DNA from 2 places in the Blastochloris viridis genome. Region 2 is predicted to be linked to the other one. Evidence: predicted binding sites of a transcription regulator. Region 2 holds the regulator's gene; the other holds the start of a gene.
What was found. The regulator PhoB, encoded in region 2, activates phosphate uptake and scavenging genes when phosphate is short. The targets are predictions, from matches to a motif close to TGTCATNNANCTGTCAT.

Region 1: the regulator PhoB is predicted to act here: its motif matches at 7,828-7,844, upstream of BVIR_RS04630 (UDP-2,3-diacylglucosamine diphosphatase).

What each region holds. Positions count from the first base shown of each region.
Region 1 is NZ_CP012946.1:1,027,765-1,039,553, forward strand. It holds gene thiD (bifunctional hydroxymethylpyrimidine kinase/phosphomethylpyrimidine kinase) at 1-95, shown strand, start outside; gene BVIR_RS16660 (hypothetical protein) at 175-315, opposite strand; gene BVIR_RS04605 (helix-turn-helix domain-containing protein) at 795-1,409, shown strand; gene BVIR_RS04610 (TetR/AcrR family transcriptional regulator) at 1,536-2,201, opposite strand; gene BVIR_RS04615 (efflux RND transporter periplasmic adaptor subunit) at 2,370-3,461, shown strand; gene BVIR_RS04620 (efflux RND transporter permease subunit) at 3,558-6,707, shown strand; gene BVIR_RS04625 (fumarylacetoacetate hydrolase family protein) at 6,786-7,649, opposite strand; gene BVIR_RS04630 (UDP-2,3-diacylglucosamine diphosphatase) at 7,906-8,718, shown strand; gene BVIR_RS04635 (glycosyltransferase family 4 protein) at 8,967-9,977, shown strand; gene BVIR_RS16665 (MGDG synthase family glycosyltransferase) at 10,198-11,349, opposite strand; gene BVIR_RS04645 (threonine ammonia-lyase) at 11,485-11,789, shown strand, end outside.
Region 2 is NZ_CP012946.1:3,621,459-3,633,247, reverse strand. It holds gene BVIR_RS15735 (efflux RND transporter permease subunit) at 1-1,970, opposite strand, end outside; gene BVIR_RS15730 (efflux RND transporter periplasmic adaptor subunit) at 1,967-3,337, opposite strand; gene BVIR_RS15725 (FixH family protein) at 3,334-3,735, opposite strand; gene BVIR_RS15720 (hypothetical protein) at 3,829-4,248, opposite strand; gene phoB (phosphate regulon transcriptional regulator PhoB) at 4,505-5,206, opposite strand; gene phoU (phosphate signaling complex protein PhoU) at 5,239-5,958, opposite strand; gene pstB (phosphate ABC transporter ATP-binding protein PstB) at 5,976-6,794, opposite strand; gene pstA (phosphate ABC transporter permease PstA) at 6,841-8,667, opposite strand; gene pstC (phosphate ABC transporter permease subunit PstC) at 8,660-10,039, opposite strand; gene BVIR_RS15690 (PstS family phosphate ABC transporter substrate-binding protein) at 10,508-11,530, opposite strand; gene BVIR_RS15685 (ATP-binding protein) at 11,689-11,789, opposite strand, start outside.

The sequences.
Region 1 (11,789 bases), 1.1 Mb from region 2:
CCAAGGATTACGTCGCCAAGGCCATCGCGGCGTCGGTGCGGCTGAAGGTCGGCGAGGGCCGGGGGCCGACCCATCATTTCCATGCGTGGTGGTAACCGGGCGAGACGCCGCCTGGCGCTGCCGCAACTCGGCCGGACGCGTGATGGGCGACGCGGATCGCGCCGCCCATCTTGGTCAGGTCAGGAAGAACGGCACCACCAGCACGGCGCCGGCGGCGGCGATCATCACCTTTTCGGTGGTGGAGAGGATATCGGACATTGTGACGTCTCCTGTTGGTCGCGGGGGAAGGGCCGTCTTTGTTGGTGGTTCAGTCATCGCCCGATCCCGGCATTGTGCCGGGTATGGCGACGAGATCCGACGGTGACGGTCGCTGAGATTTTCGTTCGTTACATCCAGAAGAATGGAACGAACAGAATGGCGGCCGAAAGGCCTACGGCAGCTTTTTCGCTGAAGGACGTCGGGGGAAGCTTGAACATCGGAGATCTCCTGTTTGAAGCGTTGACGTAACTTCGTTCGGTGTTGCCGAGCCACAGGGGAAATTTTTTGCCTAAGCTGGAGCTGTGGCGGGCGAAGTCGCCAGTGTCGGCGTGCTTCTACTGGTTATTACGACCCGAATTCCGCTTAGATCATGCCGGGGGATAACAGATACGTGAGGCCGGCGTGAGCGATGATGATGCCGCCGTCCGGCCGGTTACCGGCGCCGCCGGCGGCCACGCGCGGCTGTCGGTTGCACCGCGGCGGAGGGCCGGCTAGTCCTGTGGTCAGGCTTGGGGCGCGGGCCGAGGGGAGGCGACATGCCGGGACGGGGTGCTTTCCGAGCGGGGCTCGACGAGGGCGCACAGCAACTCACCGGCCAGCTCGGCAAGACCGTCCAGCGGCTGCGCAAAGCCTACAATCTGTCGCTGTCGGACCTCGCCGAGCAGTCCGGCGTCGCCAAGTCGATCATCAGCCAGATCGAGCGCAACGAGACCAATCCGACGCTGGCCACCATCTGGCGGCTCAGCCAGGCGCTCGACGTTTCGATCGAGCGCTTCCTGGCCTCGTCCGAGGACCATCCCTTTATCGAGAAGCTGAGCCGCGGCGACACGCCGCTTCTGGTGTCCGAGGACGGCAGGGTGCGGCTCGCCATCATCGGCTGGATCAAGACGGTCGAATGGCTGCAGTGGTACGACCTCGTCGCCGAACCAGGCGGACTGCTGGAATCCGACGGCCACCAGCGCGGCTCGGTGGAGTGCCTGTCGGTGATCTCTGGCACCCTCGAGGTCGAAGCCGGCGACATCATCGAGCGCGCCGGCCCCGGCGAGACGCTGCGCTACCGCTGCGACCGCCGCCACATCGTGCGCAATCTTGGCCCCGCGCCGGCCCACGCCACCATGGTGTGCATCCTGAAAGCGGCGGTGATGGAGTAGAGATCTCTGCGTCATCCCGGCCGAGCATCGTGAGAGCCGGGATCGTCAGGCGAGTTGGCGCGTCTTGTTGTCTACGATGCCGGCTCGCGCGGCTTTTCGCCGCTTGCCCGGGACGACGAAGCTGGCTCACCCCGCCGGAATGCGCGCCGGGTCGCCGCCGAGGCCGCGCACCACCAGCTGCAGCGTCTGTTCGAGGTCGTTGTCCTCGCGGTTGCGCAGGCATTGTTCGATGAGCTGCGGGTGGAAGAACGCTGCGAACGCGCCGAACGCTGGCTTGGCGAACCGGGTGGCGTCGGGGGCGAACTCGCCGGTAGCGGCGCCAGCGGCGAGGATGTCGGCGACGATGGCGGCGAACGCCTCAATGTAATAGTGCACCACGCCCCAGTTCTCATCCATCGACACCGCCACCATGTCGTGCAGCTTGCGGTCGTCGAGGAACAGGGCGCAGCTCTGGATGTGGACGGTACGCACCATGTGGACCAGCCGCGCGGTCGCCGGCTCGGGGCCTGCCGCCACCTGCCGGGCGATACCGAGCAGGCGATGGACCAGGCTCGTCGCCACCTCCTCGTTGATGGCGCCCTTGGAGGGGAAGAAGCGGTAGACGTTGGCCGGCGACATGCCAAGCTCGCGGGCGATGTCGGACACCGTGGTCTTCTGGTAGCCGTAGAGCCGGAACAGCCGCTCGGCGGTCTCGACGATGCGGGCGCGGGTATCGCGCGCCTCCGGCGTGTCGGCGCCCGAGCGCAGCGGCGCGACGCGATCCTCACCACATTGCGCGTCCAATTGGCCCACGACCTGCCTCCTGGTTTCCTTTTTGCGGTCCCGTTGGGCGGTCGTCAACGCCTTGCCGGCAGGCTGCCGCCTGGAACCGCGACCGGCCAGCGTTATATATGACCTATGACGTTTATTGACAATCGTCACTCATCATTTATGCTGCCGGGCTCCGATGGAGATCCCCCAATGCTCGCCACCTTGGCTTCGCCGCGTTCCGGTCCTTGGCTGGTATTGGCGCTGTCGCTTGCCGTGGCCGCCTGCACCGACGGCAAGGCCAAGCACGCTGCCGACGAGCCGCGCACGGTGCGGGTCGAGACCGTTCGGCTGACGGCGCTTGCCTCCTCGCTCACCCTCACCGGCACCGTCCGCGCCCGTTACGAGATCCCGATGGCATTCCGGGTGGGCGGCAAGATCGCGGCCCGGCTGGTCGATCCCGGCGCGCGGGTCAAGGCCGGCCAGACGCTGGCGCGGCTTGAGGCGGACGACTACCGGCTGGCGCTACGCGCCGCCGAGGCCGATGTGCGCTCGGCCGAGGCCGAGACGGAACGGGCCACGGCGCAAGAGTCCCGCACCCGCGAGCTGACCGCCAAGGGCCATTCCTCGCAGGCCGCCAACGATCAGGCGGTATCCACTGCCCGCGCCGCGCGCGAGCGGCTCGACGCGGCGAAAAGCCAGCGCGAGATCGCCGCCAACAAGCTGGCCTACACCGAGCTGGTCGCCGAGGCCGACGGCGTGGTGATGAGCGTGGCGGCCGAGCCGGGCCAGGTGGTGGCCGAAGGCCGCGCCGTGCTGACGCTTGCCACCGGCGAAGCGCGCGAGGCGGTGGTTGCGGTGCCGGAAAGCCGGCTGCCGGCGCTCGGCTCCGGCGAGGCCAAGGTGACGTTCTGGGCGATGCCCGGCCGCACCGTGACGGCAAAGCTGCGCGAATTGTCGCCGGAGGCCGACGCGGTGACGCGCACCTTCCTCGCCCGCTTCATTCTCGACGGTGCCAGCGATCTGCCGCTCGGCATCACCGCGCAGGTGACGCTGGCGCCGAAGGCGATTGCCGAGGTTGCGCAGATCCCCGCCACCGCGGTGTGGTGGCGCGGCGATCAGGCGATGGTTTGGGTCGCCGACGACGCGGCCAGCCGGCTGATCGAGCGACGCGTCGACATCGTGCGGCTCGGCTCCGAGCGCGCCGCGGTGCGCGGCGAACTCAACGACGGCGACAAGGTGGTGGTGCTCGGCGTCCATCGCCTCGACGCCACCATGCCGATCCGCCTCTCCGAGCTGCATTGAGATGCGCAAACGCGCCGCGCGCGCCTTCCCTCTCCCGCAAGGGGAGAGGGAAAGAACACAGATGAGCCGCTCGTCCGGATTGGAGTTGTTACTCGAATGTCCCGCTTCAATCTGTCGGCCTGGGCGGTGCGGCATCAGGCGCTGGTGCTGTTTCTCATCATCGTGCTCGCGCTGTCCGGCGCGTGGTCCTACACCAAGCTCGGCCGCAACGAGGACCCCAGCTTCACCGTCAAGGTGATGGTGGTCACCGCGGTGTGGCCGGGCGCCACCGCCGACGAGATGAACCGCCAGGTCGCCGACCCGATCGAGCGGCGGCTGCAGACGCTGCCCTGGCTCGATTACGTCAAGACCTACACCCGCCCCGGCTTCGTCGCGCTGCAGGTGGTGCTGAAGGACGCCGCGCCGCCGCGCGACGTTGGCGAGTTGTGGTACCAGGTCCGCAAGAAGGTCGGCGACATCAAGGGCGATCTGCCCTCGGGCGTGGTCGGCCCGTCCTTCAACGACGAATATTCCGACGTCTATATCGCGGTGTTCACCCTCACCGCGCCCGAGGCCAAGGAGGCCGACCTCGTCACCGCCGCCGAGCGGGTGCGGATGGGGCTGTTGCGCGTTCCCGACGTCGAGAAGGTCGAACTGCTCGGCGAGCAGGCGCGCCGCATCTTCGTCGACATCTCCAACGCCAAGCTGGCCCAGCTCGGGCTGACGCCGCAGACGATCATCGATGCGTTGTCGCGCCAGAACGCGGTGGTGCCGGCCGGCTCGTACGACACCGCCAGCGAGCGCGTCACCATTCGCGTCACCGGCGCGCTGGCAGGCGTCGACGCGGTGAAGGCGGTGCCGGCGGCGGCGAGCGGGCGGTCGCTGCGGCTCGGCGACATCGCCGAGGTCTCGGCCGGGCTGGAGGATCCGCCGAGCTTTCGGATTCGCAAGGACCGCGAGCGCGCGTTGGCGCTGGCGGTGGCGATGAGGCACGGTGCCAACGTCATCGCGCTCGGCGAGCATCTTGCCGCGGCCGAGGCCGAGCTGCGCCGCGAACTGCCGGTTGGCTTCGAGCTTAGCCAAGTCACCAATCAGGCCGAGGTGGTCGAGGAGGCGATCTCGGAATTCGTGTTCAAGTTCGTGGTGGCGGTGTCGATCGTGCTGGTCGTGTCGTTCGCCTCGCTGGGCCTGCGCACCGGGGTGGTGGTGGCGCTGGCGGTGCCGCTGACGCTGGCCGGTACCTTCACCGCGATGCTCGTGTTCGGCATCGATCTGCAGCGGGTGTCGCTCGGTGCGTTGATCCTGTCGCTCGGGCTTCTGGTCGACGATGCCATTATCGCCATCGAGATGATGGTGGTGAAGATCGAGCAGGGCTGGGAGCGCACCAAGGCGGCGACGTTCGCCTGGGAGTCGACGGCGTTTCCGATGCTGTTCGGCACGCTGGTGACGGCGGCGGGCTTCCTGCCGGTCGGCCTGGCGGCGTCCTCCACCGGCGAATATGCCGGTGGCATCTTCCACGTCGTCACCATTGCGCTGATCATCTCGTGGTTCGTGGCGGTGATCTTCACGCCGTTCCTCGGCATGCACCTGTTGCCGAAATCGCTGGAGGCGAAGGCCAAGGCGTTTGGCCACGACGAGCACGCCATCTACCAGACCCCGGCCTACCAGCGGCTGCGCGGCGGCGTGCGCTTTGCCATGCGCCACAAGCGGGCGGTGGTGGCGGCGACCTTTCTGCTGCTCGTCGGCGCCAGCGTCGGCCTGAAGCTGGTGCCGCAACAGTTCTTCCCGTCGTCGACCCGGCCGGAGCTGTTGGTCGAACTGCGTGGGCCGGAGGGCGCCTCGTTCGCGCTGGCCGATGCCGAGGCACGCAAGATCGAGGCGATGCTGGCCGACGATGCCGATGTCGCCTGGTACACCAGCTATATCGGCGCCGGGGCACCGCGGTTCTTCCTTGCCTTCAACCCGACGCTGCCCAACCCGAACTATGCGCTGGTGCTGGTTCAGACCAAGGGCGGGGCGGCGCGCGAGCGCGTCCACGACAAGCTTCTTGCCTATGGCGGGCGCGAGGAGGGCGCGGCCAAGCTGCGCGTCAGCCGGCTCGAAATGGGGCCGCCGGTCGGCTATCCGGTGCAGTTCCGCGTCTCCGGCACCGACCTTGGCGATATCCGCCGCACCGCCGAGGACCTGCGGCGGGTGATGCGGGCCGACCGCCGCACCCGCGACGTCGAACTCGATTGGGGCGAGCGCGCCAAGACCGTCGAACTCCAGGTCGACCAGGAGCGGGCGCGGCTGCTCGGGCTCGACACCCGCGATGTGGCGCTGGCGCTGCAGATGCTGCTGTCGGGCTATGAGACCACCGAGGTGCGCGAGGGCACCCGGCAGGTGGCGGTTATGGTGCGGGCGGCACCGGAGGAGCGCCTCAAGCTCGACCATCTCGACGATCTGGTGGTGGCCTCGCGCGACGGCCGCGCCATTCCCGTCAGCCAGGTGGCGCGGGTGGTTTATGGCGCCGAGGACCCCATCATTTGGAAGCGCAACCGCGAAATGGTGCTCACCGTGCGCGCCGACGTCATCCATGGCGTGCAGGGGCCGGACGTCACCGCCGACCTCCTGACGCGGCTGCCGAAGGAGATGAAGCCGCTGCCGGTCGGCGTGCGCATCGAGGCCGGCGGGGCGTATGAGGAGAGCGCGCGCGCCAATGGCGCGCTGTTCGCGGTGTTTCCGCTGATGGTCGTCGCCATGCTGGTGCTGATCATGATCCAGGTGCAGAGCTTCTCGCGCGCCGTGCTGGTGTTCGCGACCTTCCCGCTCGGGCTGATCGGCGCGGTGGGCGCGCTCCTGATTGCGCAGCAGCCGTTCGGCTTCGTCGCCATTCTCGGCGTCATCGCGCTGGGTGGCATGATCATGCGCAACACGCTGATCCTGGTCGACCAGATCGACCAGGATCTGGCGAGCGGCTCCAGCATGAGCGAGGCGATCTTGGAGGCGACGGTGCGGCGCGCCCGGCCGGTGGTGCTGACGGCGCTGGCCGCGGTGCTGGCGTTCATGCCGCTCGCCACCAACGTGTTCTGGGGGCCGATGGCGACGGCGATGATCGGCGGGCTCACCATGGCGACGGTGCTGACGCTGATGTTCCTGCCGGCGTTCGCGGCGCTGTGGTTCCGGGTCGGCGACCCGACGGCGGCGGGCGGTGATCGCAGGCACGTCGTCCCGGACGGCGCGGGCTGTGCAACAGCCGGCGCCGAGCCGGGACCGCAGGCAGGATAGAACCGGAGTCTTCTGACGATCCCGGGTCGCGCGCCTGCGGCGCTTGTCCGGGATGACGCGGCGAGGGTGCCCGTCGCCTCACGCGAACGGCACCACCTTCTGGCATTGCATGCCGAGGCCCTGGACGCCGAGGGTGATGACGTCGCCGGGGCGGAGATAGCGCGGCGGCTTCTTGCCCATGCCGACGCCGGGCGGGGTGCCGGTGGTGATGACGTCGCCCGGCTCCAGCACCATGAAATGGCTGATGTAGGAGATCAGATAGGCGACGCCGAACACCATGGTCTTGGTCGATCCGGTCTGCATCCGCGTGCCGTTGACGTCGAGCCACATGTCGAGGTTCTGGACGTCCTTGATTTCGTCCGGCGTCACCAGCCACGGCCCCAGCGGGCCGAAGCTCTCGCAGCTCTTGCCCTTCATCCACTGGCCGGCGCGCTCCATCTGGAAGCTGCGCTCGGACACGTCGTTGCAGATGCAGAAGCCGGCAACGAATTTCAGCGCGTCCTTCTCCTCGACGTAGCGCGCCTTGGAGCCGATCACCACCGCCAGCTCGACCTCCCAATCGGTCTTCTTGGCGCCGGGCGGGATCATCACATTGTCGTCGGGGCCGACGATGCACGACGGCGCCTTGTTGAACAGGATCGGCTCCTTCGGCACCTCGGAGCCGGTCTCGGCGGCGTGGTCGGCATAGTTCATGCCCACCGCGATGAAGTTGCGGGTGCCGCCGACGCAGGCGCCGACGCGGGCGCGGCTCGACACCTTCGGCAGCTTGTCGGGGTTGATCTTCTTGAGCTTGGCAAGGGTGCGCGGTGCCAGCGCGCTGCCGGTGATGTCGGTGGTGCCGTTCAGCTCCGCCAATACGCCGGACAGATCACGAACCGATCCGTCGGCCGCGACAAGTCCAGACTTCTCGCGGCCGGGCGGGCCGTGGCGGCAGAGCTTCATGACAGGAACCGGATCGGTGACACTCAAGGGCGGCTGAGCCGGCAATCTTGCGTCCGGCCATCGGGGCACGCAAGTTCGGCCGCTCGGCAGCGTGACAATTTGGCCGCATATGTTGCTCGATTGCAACGACAAACGTCGCGGATGCGGTCGCGGCGGGATCGGTGTTGCAGCGCGGTACCGTCATAAATCGGTTGTCTGACTCACGTTATGTCTGGCGCGGCCGTTCCCTGGAAGGCGTAGCCAGCGTGAGACACCAATGACACAAGCGCGCCGCTACAGGTCGCTGTTCATCTCCGACGTTCATCTCGGAACCAAGGGGTGCCAGGCCGACCTTCTGCTCGACTTCATTCGCCACAACGACGCCGACACCATCTATCTGGTCGGCGACATCATCGACGGCTGGCGGCTGCGCAGCGGCTGGTACTGGCCTCAGGCGCACAACGACATCGTCCAGAAGATGCTGCGCAAGGCGCGCAAGGGCTCACGCATCATTCTGCTGCCGGGCAATCACGACGAGTTTCTGCGCAACTATTACGGCACCCATTTCGGCGGCATCGAGGTGCAGGAGACCGCGATCCACCAGGCCGCCGACGGCAAGCGCTATCTGGTGATCCACGGCGATATCTTCGATCTGGTGGTGCGGCACGCCCGCTGGCTCGCCTTCCTCGGCGACTGGGCCTACGTGTTCGCGCTCGGCGTCAATACCTACCTCAATCGCGCCCGCCGGCTGTTCGGCCTCAGCTACTGGTCGCTGTCGCAATGGGCCAAGCTGAAGGTCAAGAACGCCGTCAACTATATCGGCGAGTTCGAGACCACCCTCGCCAACGAAGCCCTGCGGCATCAAGTCGACGGCGTGATCTGCGGGCATATCCACCACGCCGCCATCAGCGACGATTACGGTATCCGTTACATCAATTGCGGCGACTGGGTGGAGAGCTGCACGGCGGTGGCCGAACATGACGACGGCCGGTTCGAGATCATCACCTGGACCCGGCGGACGGCGGCGACGCTCGAGGTGGACGACGAGATCGAGGCCGGCGCGGTGCCGGCGGCCCGTGTCGCCGCCTGACGCGCCGACGCGCGGTGCCGTGCGCCGGGTGCCGCGCACGCAGGAGCGCGAGCCCGGTGCCGGTGAGACGTTTTATGATGAAGTTCAATAACTTGTGGTACGGCTTTTGCGGGCTGCCGCCGCCGTGGGTGTCGCGTCCCGGCCATCGACGCGGCCCTGCTGTGCCGGGAGGGCATTCCCATCGGGTTGACCGCGGCAGCGGTGTCGGCCACATCGGTGCCGGCACAGCCGATGCGAGGAACGGTCCGATGAAGATCCTGGTTGCGACGGATGCGTGGCAACCGCAGCGCAACGGCGTCGTCCGGGCGCTCCAGCAGACCAGCGCTGCCGCGGCGCGGCTCGGCGTGACGTTCGAATTCCTGACGCCGCAGGAATTCGCCACGGTGCCGATGCCGGGCTATCCGGAGATTCCGCTGTCGCTGGCGCGGCCGTCCATCGTGGCGCAGCGCATCCGGGCATCCGGCGCCGACCACATCCACATCGCCACCGAGGGGCCGCTCGGCTTTCTCGCCCGCGGCGCCTGCCTGGAGGCGGGACGGCGCTTCACCACCTCCTATCTCACCAAGTTTCCCGAATACATCGCCGCCCGCATGCCGGTGCCGCAGGCGCTGAGCTACGCGGTGCTGCGCTGGTTCCACAATGCCGGCGCCGGTGTGATGGTGGTGACCGACTCGATGGAGCGCGATCTGCGCACGCGCGGCTTCCGGAACGTGATGCGGTGGACCCGTGGCGTCGACGCCGATCTGTTCCGGCCGCGCCTCGATGCCGATCTCGGCCTCAAGCGGCCGGTGTTCCTTTATGTCGGGCGCGTCGCGGTGGAGAAGAACGTCGAGGCGTTCCTCGCACTCGACCTGCCCGGCACCAAGCTGGTGGTGGGCGATGGTCCCTCGCGGGCGACGCTGGAGCGGCGCTATCCCGAGGCGAGGTTTGTCGGCGCCAAGGACAGCGATGAGCTGGCAATCCATTACGCCGGCGCCGATGTGCTGGTGTTTCCGAGCCGCACCGACGTGTTCGGCAACGTGATGCTGGAGGCGCTGGCGTCCGGCGTGCCGGTCGCCGCCTTCCCGGTGGCGGGCCCGCTCGACGTCATCGGCGATGAGCCGGTCGGGGTGCTGGACGAGGATTTGAGGCGCGCCTGCCTCGCCGCGCTGGAGATTCCGCGCGAGCGCTGCCGCGAGTTTGCGCTGCGCCACAGCTGGGAGGCCAGCGCCCGGCTGTTCGTCGGCAATGCCGAGACGGTGGTGCGGCGGGCGGGATAGAGCATTTTCCACACAAGTGGGATCCGGTTGTGTGAAAGAAAATGCGAAATAACAACGCCCTATGGGCCGGATTCGCGGTCTCCGCCCAGGCCTCATGCTGAGGAGGCGCTCTTGCGCCGTCTCGAAGCATGAGGGCATTTCCGAGACTTCGGGATCATCGTTCGCGACGGCCTTGCGGCCGCTTCTCAGGATAAGGTTCGACGCCGCTGTCGCGGGCTGCTCAGGATGAGGGCGCCAGCAGGCCGCACAGCGTCCCGACGATCTCCTCGGTGGCGCGGGGGTGGCCGAGCGCGCGCGATTTCGCCGCCATCGCCGCCAGTCTGGCCCGCTCCGCGCCGAACAGCGCGACCACGGTCCTGGCGATCACCGCCGGGTCCTTCACGAACAGGCCGCCGCCATGGTCGACGACGTAGTCGACATTGCCTTCCTCCTGGCCGGGGATGAAGCCGGAGAACAGGATCGGCAGGCCGCAGATGGTGGCCTCGGCGATGGTGCCGGGGCCGGCCTTGGTGACCAGGAGGTCCGAGGCGTGCATCAGTTCGGCCATCTGGTCGACGAAGCCGAGCACGGTGACCGGCGCCGGCCAGGTGTCCGCGGCGAGTTCGTTCTTCAGCTTCGAATTGCGCCCGCACACCACGACGACCTGGCCCAGCGCCCGGCCTTGGCCCAGCGCGCCGGCTAGCGCTCGAACGATGTCGCCGACCGGGCCGATGCCGTCGCCACCGCCCATCACCAGCACGGCCGGCAGATTTGGCACCATGCCGAAGGCGGCGCGCGCCTCGGCGCGGTCGGACGGGGCCTCGGCAAAGGTGGCGCGCACCGGCAGGCCGCAGGCGTGGATGGTGGCGCGCGGCCGGCCGGCCTTGACCGCGGCCGCGGCTGCCCGCTCGGTCGGCACGAACAGTGCCGTGGTGGCGCCGTCGAACCAGGTCGGGTGGATCGAGCCAAGATCGGTGACCACGGTGGCGAACGGCGTCGCCGGGGCGACGTCGGCCAGCACCGGCGCCACCAGCGCGTTGACCAGCGGGTGCACCGACACCACCAGGTCCGGCGCCGCCGCCGTCAGCATGCGGCGGATGCGGGGGCGGGACATCACCCGCACCGCGCGCGACAGCAGACGGGTCAGTTGCGGCCAGCTGGTGCGCTGCCACAGCAGCTTCCACAGCCAGGGCGCATGGTTGACCAGGAGGTCGTAGCTTCCGGGCAGGCGGTTGATCGGATAGATCAGATGGTCGATCAGGACGTCGACGATCTCGACCGCGGTGCCGGGACGCTGGCGTTCGAATTCGGCGGCAAGTGCGCGGGCGCTGGCCAGATGGCCACCGCCGGTCCTGCTCATCAGGATCAGAACGCGCGATTGGGAACCGGACATGACGCGGCGGGATCCTCGCAGGGGGCCTCCCTGCATCACCGTTTCGGCGCCTACCGTCAAGGCTCGGTTGCCGGAGCGATTCGCTTCGCCAGATGTTTGGATCTCTGACTGCAGCGGGTTTCTCCCATGACCGGTATGTCGGCGTCGCATCGCCCTCGCGCACTTCCCACGGCCGCTGACGTCCACGACGCGGCGGCCCGCCTTGCCGGGGTCGCGGTGCGCACGCCGCTGCTGTCGTTTCCGGTGCTGGACGCCGCGGTCGGCGCTCGGGTGGTGGTGAAGCCGGAGATGTTCCAGCGCACCGGCGCCTTCAAGTTTCGCGGCGCCTACAACAAGATCGCGCAGATCGCGCCGGAGCGGCGGTCGGCCGGGGTGGTGGCGTGGTCATCGGGCAATCACGCCCAGGGGGTGGCGGCGGCGGCGCGGCTGTTTGCGATGCC
Region 2 (11,789 bases):
GCCTTGATCGGCATGGTCCAGGAGTTGGAGACGCCCGGGAACTGCAGCGCCCGGTCCATCTCGGCGATCAGGCCATCGACGGTGAGGCCCGCACGCCACTCGGGCCGCGGCTTCAGGTTGATGATGGTCTCGAACATCTCCAACGGCGCCGGATCGGTCGCGCTATTGGCGCGGCCGGCCTTGCCGAACACCGAGGCGACCTCCGGAAACGACTTGATGATGCGGTTCTGGGTCTGCAGCAGCTCGGCCGCCGTGGTGACCGACAGCCCCGGCAGCGTGGTCGGCATGTAGAACAGCGTGCCCTCGTCCAGCGTCGGCATGAACTCCGTTCCGATCCGGCTGGCCGGCCACCAGCTTGCACCGAGCACGGCGAGCGCCAGCACGATGGTGACGACCTTGGCGTTCAGCACCGCGCCGATGATCGGCCGGTAGAGCAAGATCAGCGCGCGGTTGATGGGATTGTTCTGCTCCGGAATGATGCGGCCGCGGACGAAAAGCACCATCAACGCCGGCACCAGCGTCACCGACAGCAGCGCCGCCGCCGCCATCGCAAACGTCTTGGTGAAGGCGAGCGGGTGGAACATCCGGCCTTCCTGCGCCTCCAGCGCGAAGATCGGCAGGAACGACACGGTGATGACGAGCAGGCTGAAGAACAGCGCCGGGCCGACCTCAGCTGCCGCCTCGATCAGCACCTCGAGCCGCGGCTTGTCCTTCGGCGCGCGCTCCAGGTGCTTGTGGGCGTTCTCGATCATCACGATGGCGGCATCGACCATGGCGCCGATGGCGATGGCGATGCCCCCTAAGCTCATGATGTTGGAGCCGAGCCCGAGCGCCTTCATCAAGGCGAACGCGATCAGGATGCCGACCGGCAGCATGATGATCGCCACCAGCGCGCTGCGGACGTGGAGGAGAAACACCACGCACACCGCGGCGACGATCAGGCTTTCCTCGATCAGCGTCGATTTCAGCGTGGCGATGGCGCGCTCGATCAGCTCGGAGCGGTCGTAGACCGCCACGATGTCGACCCCCGCCGGCAGGCTCGTTGCGAATGCTGCGAGCGTCGCCTTGACGCTGGCGATGACGTCGAGGGCGTTGGCGCCGAAGCGCTGCAGCACCACGCCGCTTGCGACCTCGCCCTCGCCGTTGAGCTCGGCGATGCCGCGCCGCTCGTCCGGGCCGATCTCGATGCGGGCGACGTCGCGCAGCAGCACCGGGGTGCCGGCCTCGGCCTTCAGCACCACCTGTTCGAGGTCGGCCACGCCGGTGAGGTAGCCGCGGCCGCGCACCATGAACTCGAACTCGGCAAGCTCGACGGTGCGGCCGCCGACGTCGGTGTTGGAGGCGCGGATCGCCTCGCGCACCTGGGCGAGCGAAATGCCGAGCGCGCGCAGCCGGCGCGGGTCGACCACCACGTTGTACTGCTTGACGAAGCCGCCGACGGAGGCGACCTCGGCCACGCCGTCCGCTTTGGCCGCGGCGTAGCGGACGTGCCAATCCTGGAGCGAGCGCAGCTCGGCCAGCGTCAAATCCTTGGCGAGCAGCGCGTACTGGTAGACCCAGCCGACGCCGGTGGCGTCCGGCCCCAGCGTCGGCGTCACCCCGGCCGGCAGCCGCGCGGCGGCGGCGTTGAGGGATTCCAGCACCCGCGAGCGCGCCCAATAGATGTCGGTGCCGTCGGCGAAGATGACGTAGACAAACGACACGCCGAAGAACGAAAAGCCGCGCACCACCTTCGACTTCGGCACCGTCAGCATGGCGGTGGTGAGCGGGTAGGTGACCTGATCCTCCACCACCTGCGGTGCCTGGCCGGGAACGTCGGTCAGCACGATCACCTGGGTGTCGGACAGGTCGGGCAACGCGTCGAGCGGCAGGTGGCGCAGCGAATAGCTTCCGGCCGCGACCGCCATGGCGGTGGCGATCAGGATCAGCACCAAGTTGCGCGCCGACCACGCGATCAGGCGGGCGATCATCGCGCATCCCCCGCGGTGAGCCCGCGCAGCGCGCTGGTCAGGTTGCTCTCGGCGTCGATCAGGAAGGTCGCCTTCACCACCAGCCAGTCGCCGTCGTCGATGCCGTCACGGATTTCGACATAGCCGTTGCCGCGGCGCCCCAGCACCACGCTTTTGGGCTCGAACCGGCCCTCGCCGCGGTCGACGATCACGGTCTGGCGGGTGCCGGAATCGATCACCGCGCTGTCCGGCACCGTCAGCACCGCCTCGCCGGTGCCGCTGTCGATCTCGACCTCGGCGTACATGTCCGGCTTCAGGACGAGGTCGGGATTGTCGAGCTCGATGCGCACCCGCGCGGTGCGGGTCTCCTTGTTGATCTGCGGATAGATCAGCGCGACTTTGCCGGTGAAGGCGTGGTCCGGGTCGCCGCGCGGCCGCACCCGCGCGGTCTGGCCGAGCGCCACCGCCGGCAGGTCGGTTTCGGACATGTCGGCCAGCACCCACACCTTGGCGAGGTCGGCAAGGCGGAACAACACCTCGCCGGCCGGGGCCTTCATGCCCTCGACCGCGCTCCGCGTCAGCACCACGCCGTCGCGCGGCGCCGGCCAGTCGAGACTGAGCGCGACCTGCCGGGTGCGCTCGAGCGCGGCGATGTAGCTTGCCGGCACCGCGAGGTTTTCCAGCCGCTGGCGGGCGCCCTTCGCTCCCGTCGGGCCGTAGGCGGCGGCGCTGCCCGCTAGCACCGAGGCGTACTGAGCGGCGTCGGTGGCAAGCGCGGGGCCGTAGACCCGCATCAGCGGCTGGCCCTGGCGCACGGTGTCGCCGGTGGTGACGTTGGCGACGCTCTCGATCCAGGCATCGAAGCGCAGTGACACCACGCTCGCGCGCCGCTCGTCGACGGCAACGACGCCCGCCGCCCGCACAACGCGGCCGAGCCGGCGCCGCTCGGCCGGCGCCGACTGCACCCCCAGCTTCTGGATCTTCGCCGCGGTGAGGCGGACCGAGCCGTCGTCAGCCTCGCCGTCGTAGACGGGGACGTAGTCCATCCCCATCTGGTCCTTCTTCGGCACCTTCGAGGTGTCCGGCAGCCCCATCGGGTTGCGGTAGTAGAGGATTTTTCGCGGGCCGCCGGCCACGGCGGCAGCCGGAGGATCGTCGAACGAGACGTCCTCGCCGGCCCGCACCGGCAGATAGGCGCGGTGGTCGTCGGTGTGCTGCGGCGCGGCGGCGTAGCGCGGCTGGTCGGGGTGGCGCCAATACAGCACGGGCCCGCTCGCCGGCTGGGACGTGGCGGGCTGGGAGGGCGCCGCGCCGCGCTGACCGACAAGGTAGCCTCCCCCCGCCGCGGCGATCGCGGCGAGGGTGGCGACGACGATGGCCTGCCTCATGGCAGGGCCTTGACGATCAGCCGGCTCTGCAAGGTGCCGTCCTCGCCCTGCAGCTTGGCGGCGACCGAGAGCTGCCAGCGCCCGGCCATGGTGAGGTCGGTCCTGAAGCGGTAGACGCCTGGCTCGGTGGCCGGCAGCGGCTCCAGCGGCGCGGTCATCCCCGCCATGTTGTCCGGCGCCATGTCGAGCCGTTTGGAGAAGATCACGGCGTCCGGCACCGGCTTGCCGGTCGGCTTGTGCACCACGCGCAGCGCGACGATGGCCTCGCCGGTCTTGAGCTGAGGCTCGACCAGCTGGAACTCATAGTCCTTGATGTCGGCGCGGGCGGCGGTGGCGAACGAAACCGAGGCGAGCGCCAGGGCGAGCGCGGTGGCGCGCCCGAAATTTGAGGCGAACATGGAAATCTCCGAGATGTGAGGAAACGTCATCCGTGCCCGCGGCCGCTCGGCACGCGGGACGGCTCGCGGCCAAGTGGCCGCGCAACGCGTCGCTCAGGCTCGGGGAATCTTCGGCAGCGGCGAGGGGATGTGGCCGTCGCCGGCGCGCTCCAGCACAAGCCGCAGCACCGTGCCGGCGGTGACCGGCGCACCGATGCCGGCCGCGCCGGTCGGCAGCGCGGGCACGGTGACAATGCAGCACGCCATCAGCGGGCAGGCCGGCATTCGATGGCCCGCCGGCGGCGCGGCATTGCCGCCGCCGTCATCGCCCGCCATCGCCATCGCCGCACCGTGGCACGGCGCAGCGTCGGGTGCGGCAAGGTCGGCCGTGGCGAGGTCGGCGCTGGCGGCTGGCGTCAGGCTGTCAAGGCCGGTCGCGATCCGGCTTGCCGCCATCGGCGACGGCACCATCGCGCCCGCGATCAGCGCGATCGCGAGGCAAAACGTCAGGATCTGGTGCAGCCATCGCGCCATCGAGTTGCTTCTGCCACAGGCCGGCGCGGTCACGCCATTGGAGCGGTTCCGGATCAGCCTATACCAACGGCCCCGGATGCTGACGCATGGGGCCGTTGAAGTTCGCAGATTTTCGTTCCCGAAATCAATGATTTCACGAAAATCTGCGATCGGAACCAACGGCGGCGGCCGCCGGTATTACCGGAGCCGATTTGTCGCACCGAACCCGCCGCGGCTGCCAATCACGTCGTCGTCAGCGGCCCGGCGGTGGCGAAGGTCACGCGCTGCGGGCGAACAGCTCGTTGAAGGAATAGCCGGCGCCGCGCACGGTGCGGATCGGGTCGGGCTCGCGGCCGCGGTTGATCGACTTGCGCAGGCGGCCGACGTGGACGTCCACCGTGCGCTCGTCGATATAGACGTCGTGGCCCCACACCCCGTCGAGCAGCTGCTCGCGGGTGAAGACGCGGCCGGGCGACTGCATCAGGAATTCGAGCAGGCGGAACTCGGTCGGGCCCAGGTGGATCTCGCGGCCGGCGCGGTGGACGCGGCGGGTTTCGCGGTCGAGCTCGAGGTCGCCGAACCGGAGCAGCATGGCGACGTGCTCGGGCTTGGCGCGGCGCAGCAGCGCGCGGATGCGCGCGAGCAGTTCCGGCACCGAGAACGGCTTGGCGACATAATCGTCGGCTCCGGTGGCGAGCCCGCGCACCCGCTCCGATTCCTCGCCGCGGGCGGTCAGCATGATCACCGGCAGCCGCTGGGTTTCCGGCCGCGCCCGCAGGCGCCGGCACAGCTCGATGCCGGACAGGCCCGGCAGCATCCAGTCGAGCAACACCAGGTCGGGCAGGCGCTCGCGCAGCCGGGTCTCGGCCTCGTCGCCGCGGCCGACGGCGTCGACGTCGTAGCCCTCGGCTTCGAGGTTGTAGCGCAGGAGGAGGGTCAGGGGCTCCTCATCCTCGACGATGAGAATCTTGGTGCTCATCGCGCGCGGTCCGGTGGTGGTGTGTTCGAAGCTCACGAGTCTGCCGCCGCGTGCAAGGGGGAGATGGCAGTGGTGTCGATCTTCGGGCGCTCGCCCGGCAGCGCTTCACCGGTGACGAGGTAGTAGGCGGTCTCGGCGATGTTGGTGGCGTGGTCGCCGATGCGCTCGATGTTCTTGGCGCAGAACAACAGGTGGGTGCAGAAGGTGATGTTGCGCGGGTCTTCCATCATGTAGGTCAGAAGCTCGCGGAACAGCGAGGTGTAGAGGGCGTCGACCTCGTCGTCGCGCTTCCACACCTCCAGCGACAGCTCGACGCTGCGCTGGGCGTAGGCGTCCAGCACGTCCTTCAGCTGCGCCAGCACCAGGGTCGACAAATTGACGGCGCCGAACACCACCTTGAGCGGCGGGTATTCGCCGTTCATCGCCACCACGCGCTTGGCGATGTTCTTGGCGAGGTCGCCGATGCGCTCGATGTCGCTGGCGAGCCGCATCGCGGCGACAATCTCGCGCAGGTCCGAGGCCACCGGCTGACGCTTGGTGATGGTGAGCACCGCCTTGTCCTCGACCTCGCGCTGCAGCAGGTCGAGCCGGCGGTCGGCGACGATGGCGGTCTGGGCCAGGATGAGATCGCGCTTGAGCAGAGCCTGCATCGCCTCGCTCAGCATCTTTTCGGCGAGCCCGCCCATCTCGGCGATGCGCTGGCGCAGCTCGACCAGATCGGTGTCGTATGAGCGCACGGTATGTTCCGTCATGAATTCCTCCGCGCGGTTCAACCGAACCGGCCGGTGATGTAGTCGAGGGTGCGGCGGTCCTTGGGGTTGGTGAAGATGACGTCGGTATGGCCGTCCTCGACCAGCACGCCGAGATGGAAGAAGGCCGTCCGCTGCGACACCCGCGCCGCCTGCTGCATGGAGTGGGTGACGATGATGATGGTGTAGTTCTCGCGCAGCTCGTCGATCAATTCCTCGATCTTGGCGGTTGCGATCGGGTCGAGCGCCGAGCACGGCTCGTCCATCAAGATCACCTCCGGCGACACCGCGATGGCGCGGGCGATGCACAGGCGCTGCTGCTGGCCGCCGGACAGCCCGGTGCCGGGGTCGTCGAGCCGGTCCTTGACCTCCTCGAACAGCCCGGCCTTCTGCAGGCTGGAGATCACGACCTCCTCAAGGTCGGCCTTGCTGCGGGCGAGGCCGTGGATGCGCGGGCCGTAGGCGACGTTCTCGAACACCGATTTCGGGAACGGGTTGGGCTTTTGGAACACCATGCCGACCTGGGCGCGCAGCTGCACCACGTCGAGCGAGGAATCGTAGATGTCCTGGCCGTCGATGGTGATGTGGCCGGCGACGCGGCAGTTGGCGATGGTGTCGTTCATCCGGTTGATGCAGCGCAGGAAGGTCGATTTGCCGCAGCCGGACGGGCCGATGAAGGAGGTCACCGCGCGGGCGGCGATCTCGATCGACACCTCCTTCAGCGCTTGCTTGTCGCCGTAATAGACGTTCACGCCCTTGGCGACGACCTTGGCCGGGCGGTCGAGATGAGGCTGCGCCGTTCCGGAAGCGGCCGTTTCAAAGTTCGGCATCGTGGTCATCAATATACTCCGAAAGGATTCATGCTGCTGTCCGGCATGCCGCCTGTCACCAGCGGCGCTCGAAGCGCTTGCGCAGCACGATGGCGAAAGCGTTCATGCAGATCAGGAACGCCAGCAGCAGGATGATCGCGGCGGCGGTCTTCTGCTGGAAGGCGAGTTCGGGGAAGTCGGCCCACATGAAGATCTGGACCGGCAGCAAGGTGGCGGCGTCGGTGAAGCCCTTGGGCAGGTCGACCACGAACGCCACCATGCCGATCATCAGCAGCGGCGCGGTTTCGCCGAGGGCGTGAGCCATGCCGAGGATGGTGCCGGTCAGGATGCCCGGCATCGCCAGCGGCAGCACGTGGTGAAACACCGCCTGCTGGTGCGAGGCGCCGACCCCGAGCGCGGCCTCCTTGATCGAGGGCGGCACCGCGCGGATGGCGGCGCGCGAGGCGATGATGATGATCGGCAGCGTCATCAGCGCCAGCACCAGGCCGCCGACCAGCGGGGCCGAGCGCGGCATGTCGAAGAAGTTGAGAAACACCGCAAGGCCGAGCAGGCCATAGATGATCGAGGGCACCGCGGCGAGATTGTTGATGTTGACCTCGACCAGCTCGGTGAAGCGGTTTTTAGGCGCGAACTCCTCCAGGTACACCGCGGCGGCGACGCCGACCGGGAACGCCAGCCCCAGCGTGACCGCCAGCGTCAGGATGGAGCCGACGATCGCGACCCAGACGCCGGCCATCTCCGGCTCGCGGCTGGCGCCGCCGGTGAAGAACTCGCGCGAGATGCGCTGCTCGATCATGCCGCGTTCCTTGAGGAGTTCGAGGAACACGATCTCGCGGTCGCCGATGCGGCGGCTGGCCTCCGGCACCGCGAAGCGCATGATCTGCCATTCGCCGGGACCGGCGACGGCGTCCGAGGTCAGGGGCACGATCACCTGGCCCTCGGCCGTGGCGCTGGACAGCGCGGTGAGCTTGATCACGCCGCCATGGATGCGGACGAAATAGCTCGGGATCGAGCGCTCCAGCGCTTCGCGCTCGTCGGCGGCGGCGGCGCGGGCCTCCAGCGCCTCGGCACGGGTGCGCAGTTCGGCGGCGTCGTGGCGGGTGGAATCGAGCGCGCGGCTCTCGGTCTGGATGCGCGCCTCGTTGGCGGGCGAAGTCGGGCGGCTGCGCAGCTGGGCGATGTCGCGCTCCAGATGCACCACCACGCGCTCCTTGCCGGCGAGGTCGGCCCGCGCCCGATCGGCCGCCGCGCGCAGCTCGGCCTTCACCTCGGTCACCACCGCCTCGAAATTGTTGATGGTGGAGGACAGCTGCACCGTGCCGGTGGTGCCGGAGACGCCGATCTCGCCGAGGCCGGGCCGCGTCTCGACCGGGGTCATCAGGCCCTTGAAGAACATGTCGGCGACGTCGTCGACCGGCACGAACACCCGATGGCGGGTGCCGATCCAGTCCGGATTGTCCAGCACCTGCTGGCGCAGCAGCACCGGGGCGCCGGTCGACAGCACCGACTGCAGCGCGCGGCGGTCCGGCCGGCCGGTCACGCCCGGGAACTCGGCATAGAGCGCCTCGCGCACCAGCGCGTCGTAGTCGGCATTGCCGATCGCGCGCGGATCGCGGCTGCCGTCCGGGTCGATCTTGTCCTTGCGAAGATCGACCTCCAGCGCGGCGTAGTTCTGGAAGAACGCCGGCACGCCCTGCATGAAGATGGTGGCGAGGAACACCGCCAGGAAGGTGACGGCGAACAGGATCGCCGTCAGTCCGTAGGCCTTGAAGCGGGCCTCGGCGCGGTAGCGCTTCTTCAGGCGGGCCTTGGCAGCCGCGGTCTGGTGGACCTCGGGGGTGATGGTTGGAGTGCCCGTCCCGGGCAGCGCGACGTCACTCATATTGTTCCCGATAACGGTTGACCACGCGCAGCGCGATCATGTTGAGGACGAGGGTGATGAGGAACAAGGCGAGGCCGAGCGCGAACGCCGCCAGCGTCTTGGGACTGTCGAACTCCTGGTCGCCGGTCAGAAGCGTGCCGATCTGAACAGTGACGGTGGTGACCGCTTCCAGCGGGTTGAGCGTGAGGTTGGCGGCAAGGCCGGCGGCCATGATCACGATCATGGTCTCGCCGATGGCGCGGCTCACCGCCAGGATCAGCGAGGACACGATGCCCGGCAGCGCCGCCGGCAGCACCACCTTGCGGATGGTCTCCGACTTGGTCGCGCCCATCGCCAGCGAGCCGTCGCGCAGCGTCTGCGGCACCGCGTTGATGACGTCGTCTGACAGCGAGGACACGAACGGCACGATCATGATGCCCATCACCACGCCGGCGGCCAGCGCGCTTTCCGACGACACGTCGAGCGTGAGCTGGGTGCCGGCGTCGCGGATGGCGGGCGCCACCGTCAGCGCCGCGAAGAAGCCGTAGACCACGGTCGGAATGCCGGCCAGCACCTCCAGCACCGGCTTGCCGACGGCACGCACCGATTTGGAGGCGTAGTCGGACAGGTAGATCGCCGACAGAAGACCGATCGGCGCTGCCACCGCGATGGCGATCGCGGTGATCAGCAGGGTGCCGGCCAGCAGCGGCAGGAAGCCGAACGCCGCCTCGCCGCCGACCTGGTCGGCGCGGAACGCCATCTGCTGCGGCGTCCAGGACAGGCCGAACAGAAAGTCGATCGGCGAGACGTAGGTGAAGAAGCGCAGCGACTCCGCGATCAGCGAGAACACGATGCCGATGGTGATGAGAACGGCGAAGATGGCGCAGGCGACCAGGAACACCTTGACCGCGCCCTCGACCCGGTGGCGGGCGCGGAATGGCGGCGCGATCTTGCGCCAGCCATAGGCGAAGCCGACCGCCAGCACGATGGCGAGCAGCACCGCCAGCATCGCCGTGGAGCCGGCGTGGAGGCTGGCATAGCTCTGCGCCGCCTCCGCGCGCAGCGCGTCCTGGATGCCGGGGACGCCGCCCTCGACCATGGCGCGGACGTCGCGCCACATGCCCTCGAGCTGGGCCGGCCCCAGCCCGCCGATGCGGTCGGAGAACCGGTCGAAGATGATGATGCGTTCGATCCGCGGAACGATCAGCGTCCACAGCACGACCAGCATAAAGCCGGGCCCGGCGCAGACCAGCGCCAGCCAGCCGCCGTGATAGGTGGGCAGCGAATGGAGTTTCGAGAACTCGCCATTCACCACGCCGAGCGCTCGGTTGCGGCCGAGGACGATGCAGGCCAAGGCCAGCGCGAACACGCTCACGAACATCCAGAAGATCATCGACAAGTCCGCCGGGCTAGTGGATGAAACCGGGTGCCCAGTGCCGCGAGGCGTCCGGGCGTCCGGTGAATTTCACCCACAGACTCAAAAGCTTGTGGGCCGATTTGTCCCGACGTCTGCGAATTCAGCCGCCGGGATCGAACCACCAGAGCATCGGCCGGACCAATGCGGCCGGCCGGGTGCTCCAAGGTTGGGTTGTCGCGCTGTCGTCCGCAAAGCTGTTGCCACCGTTGCAGAACACGCTCTCGACCGGGTCTGCTCACCGCATCCGGCCAGCCGGCCCGCCCGTGTCGTACCAACGGCAGCGGCAGCCGGCCGTGGGTTCCGATCGCAGATTCGTCGGCGCCGTCAGGCGCCCCGCATCCGGCGCGGGGCCGGATGCGGCACGCGACAGGGGCCTGCGCTCGCGGATACGGTTTCCGGCCGATCAGGCCTTCGAACCGCGTGCTGACGCAAGCCCCGCTTTCGTCACAGGCCGGCGAGGCCGGTGCCGGCGCGGGCGGCCTTGGCGACGGCGTCGCGGTCCGCCTTCGGCAGCGGCACCAGGCCCTTCTTCTCCAGGTAGCCGTCTTCGCCGAACGCGGCCTCGGAGACGTACTCGTTGAGGAAGTCCTGCAGCCCCGGGATCACGCCGAGGTGCTCCTTCTTGACGTAGATGTAGAGCGAGCGCGACAGCGGGTATTGGGCCGAGGCGATGTTGTCGACGCTATCCTCGACGCCGTTGATCTTGGAGCCTTGGATCTTGTCCTGGTTCTCCTCAAGGAACGAATAGCCGAACACGCCGAAGGCATTCGGGTTGGAGTCGAGCTTCTGGACGATGATGTTGTCGTTCTCACCGGCTTCGATATAGGCGCCGTCGGCGCGAATCTGCATGCACTGCTTGGCTTCGATCTTGATGCCGAGACGCTTCTGCACCGACTTGCAGCCGCCTTCCATCGCCATTTCGTTGAAGGCGTCGCGGGTGCCGGAAGTCGGGGGCGGGCCGAGCACCTCGATCTTCTGGTTCGGCAGGTTCGCCGCGACGTCCGACCACTTTTCGTTCGGGTTCTTCACCAGCTTGCCGTCCGGCCCCGGAATTTCGGCGGCGAGGGCGAGGTAGAGCTGCTCGAGGGTGACGTCGATCTCACGCGCCTTCTTGGAGTTGGCGAGCACGATGCCGTCGAAGCCGACCTTCACCTCGATCGGGGTGATGCCGTTCTGCTTGCAGGTGTCGAATTCGGACTTGGTGATGCGGCGCGAGGCGTTCGACGCATCCGGGGTGTTGGCGCCGACGCCGGCGCAGAACAGCTTCATGCCGCCGCCGGTGCCGGTCGACTCCACGATCGGCGCCTTGCCGGACTTCTGGCCGAAGCGCTCGGCGACCGCGGTGGTGAACGGGAAGACGGTCGAGGAGCCGACCACCTGGATGCGGTCGCGAGCTTCGGCCGTGCCGGACACGAGGGCGCCGGCCGCCACGAGCGCGAGCGCGCTGGCGAAAGTCGTGAGCTTCACGGTAGATCTCCTTGCGTTGCGAGCCGACCACGATGACCGCCTCCGGGCGGCGGGCAGGGCTCTTCTGGCGCGGACAGTGCTACAGGTCCGCTCCCACGCTTGTATGACCCTCTCGTGAAGCCTATGTGACAGTCGATCGTATTGATAAGGCTTTGGTTTCAGCCGCTTAACGGGCTATGTGCCAAATCGAGCCGGATAACGAAGGCGGTGCCGCGGCCGACGTCGCTGGTAATCGCCATGCGTCCGCGGTGGCGGTTGA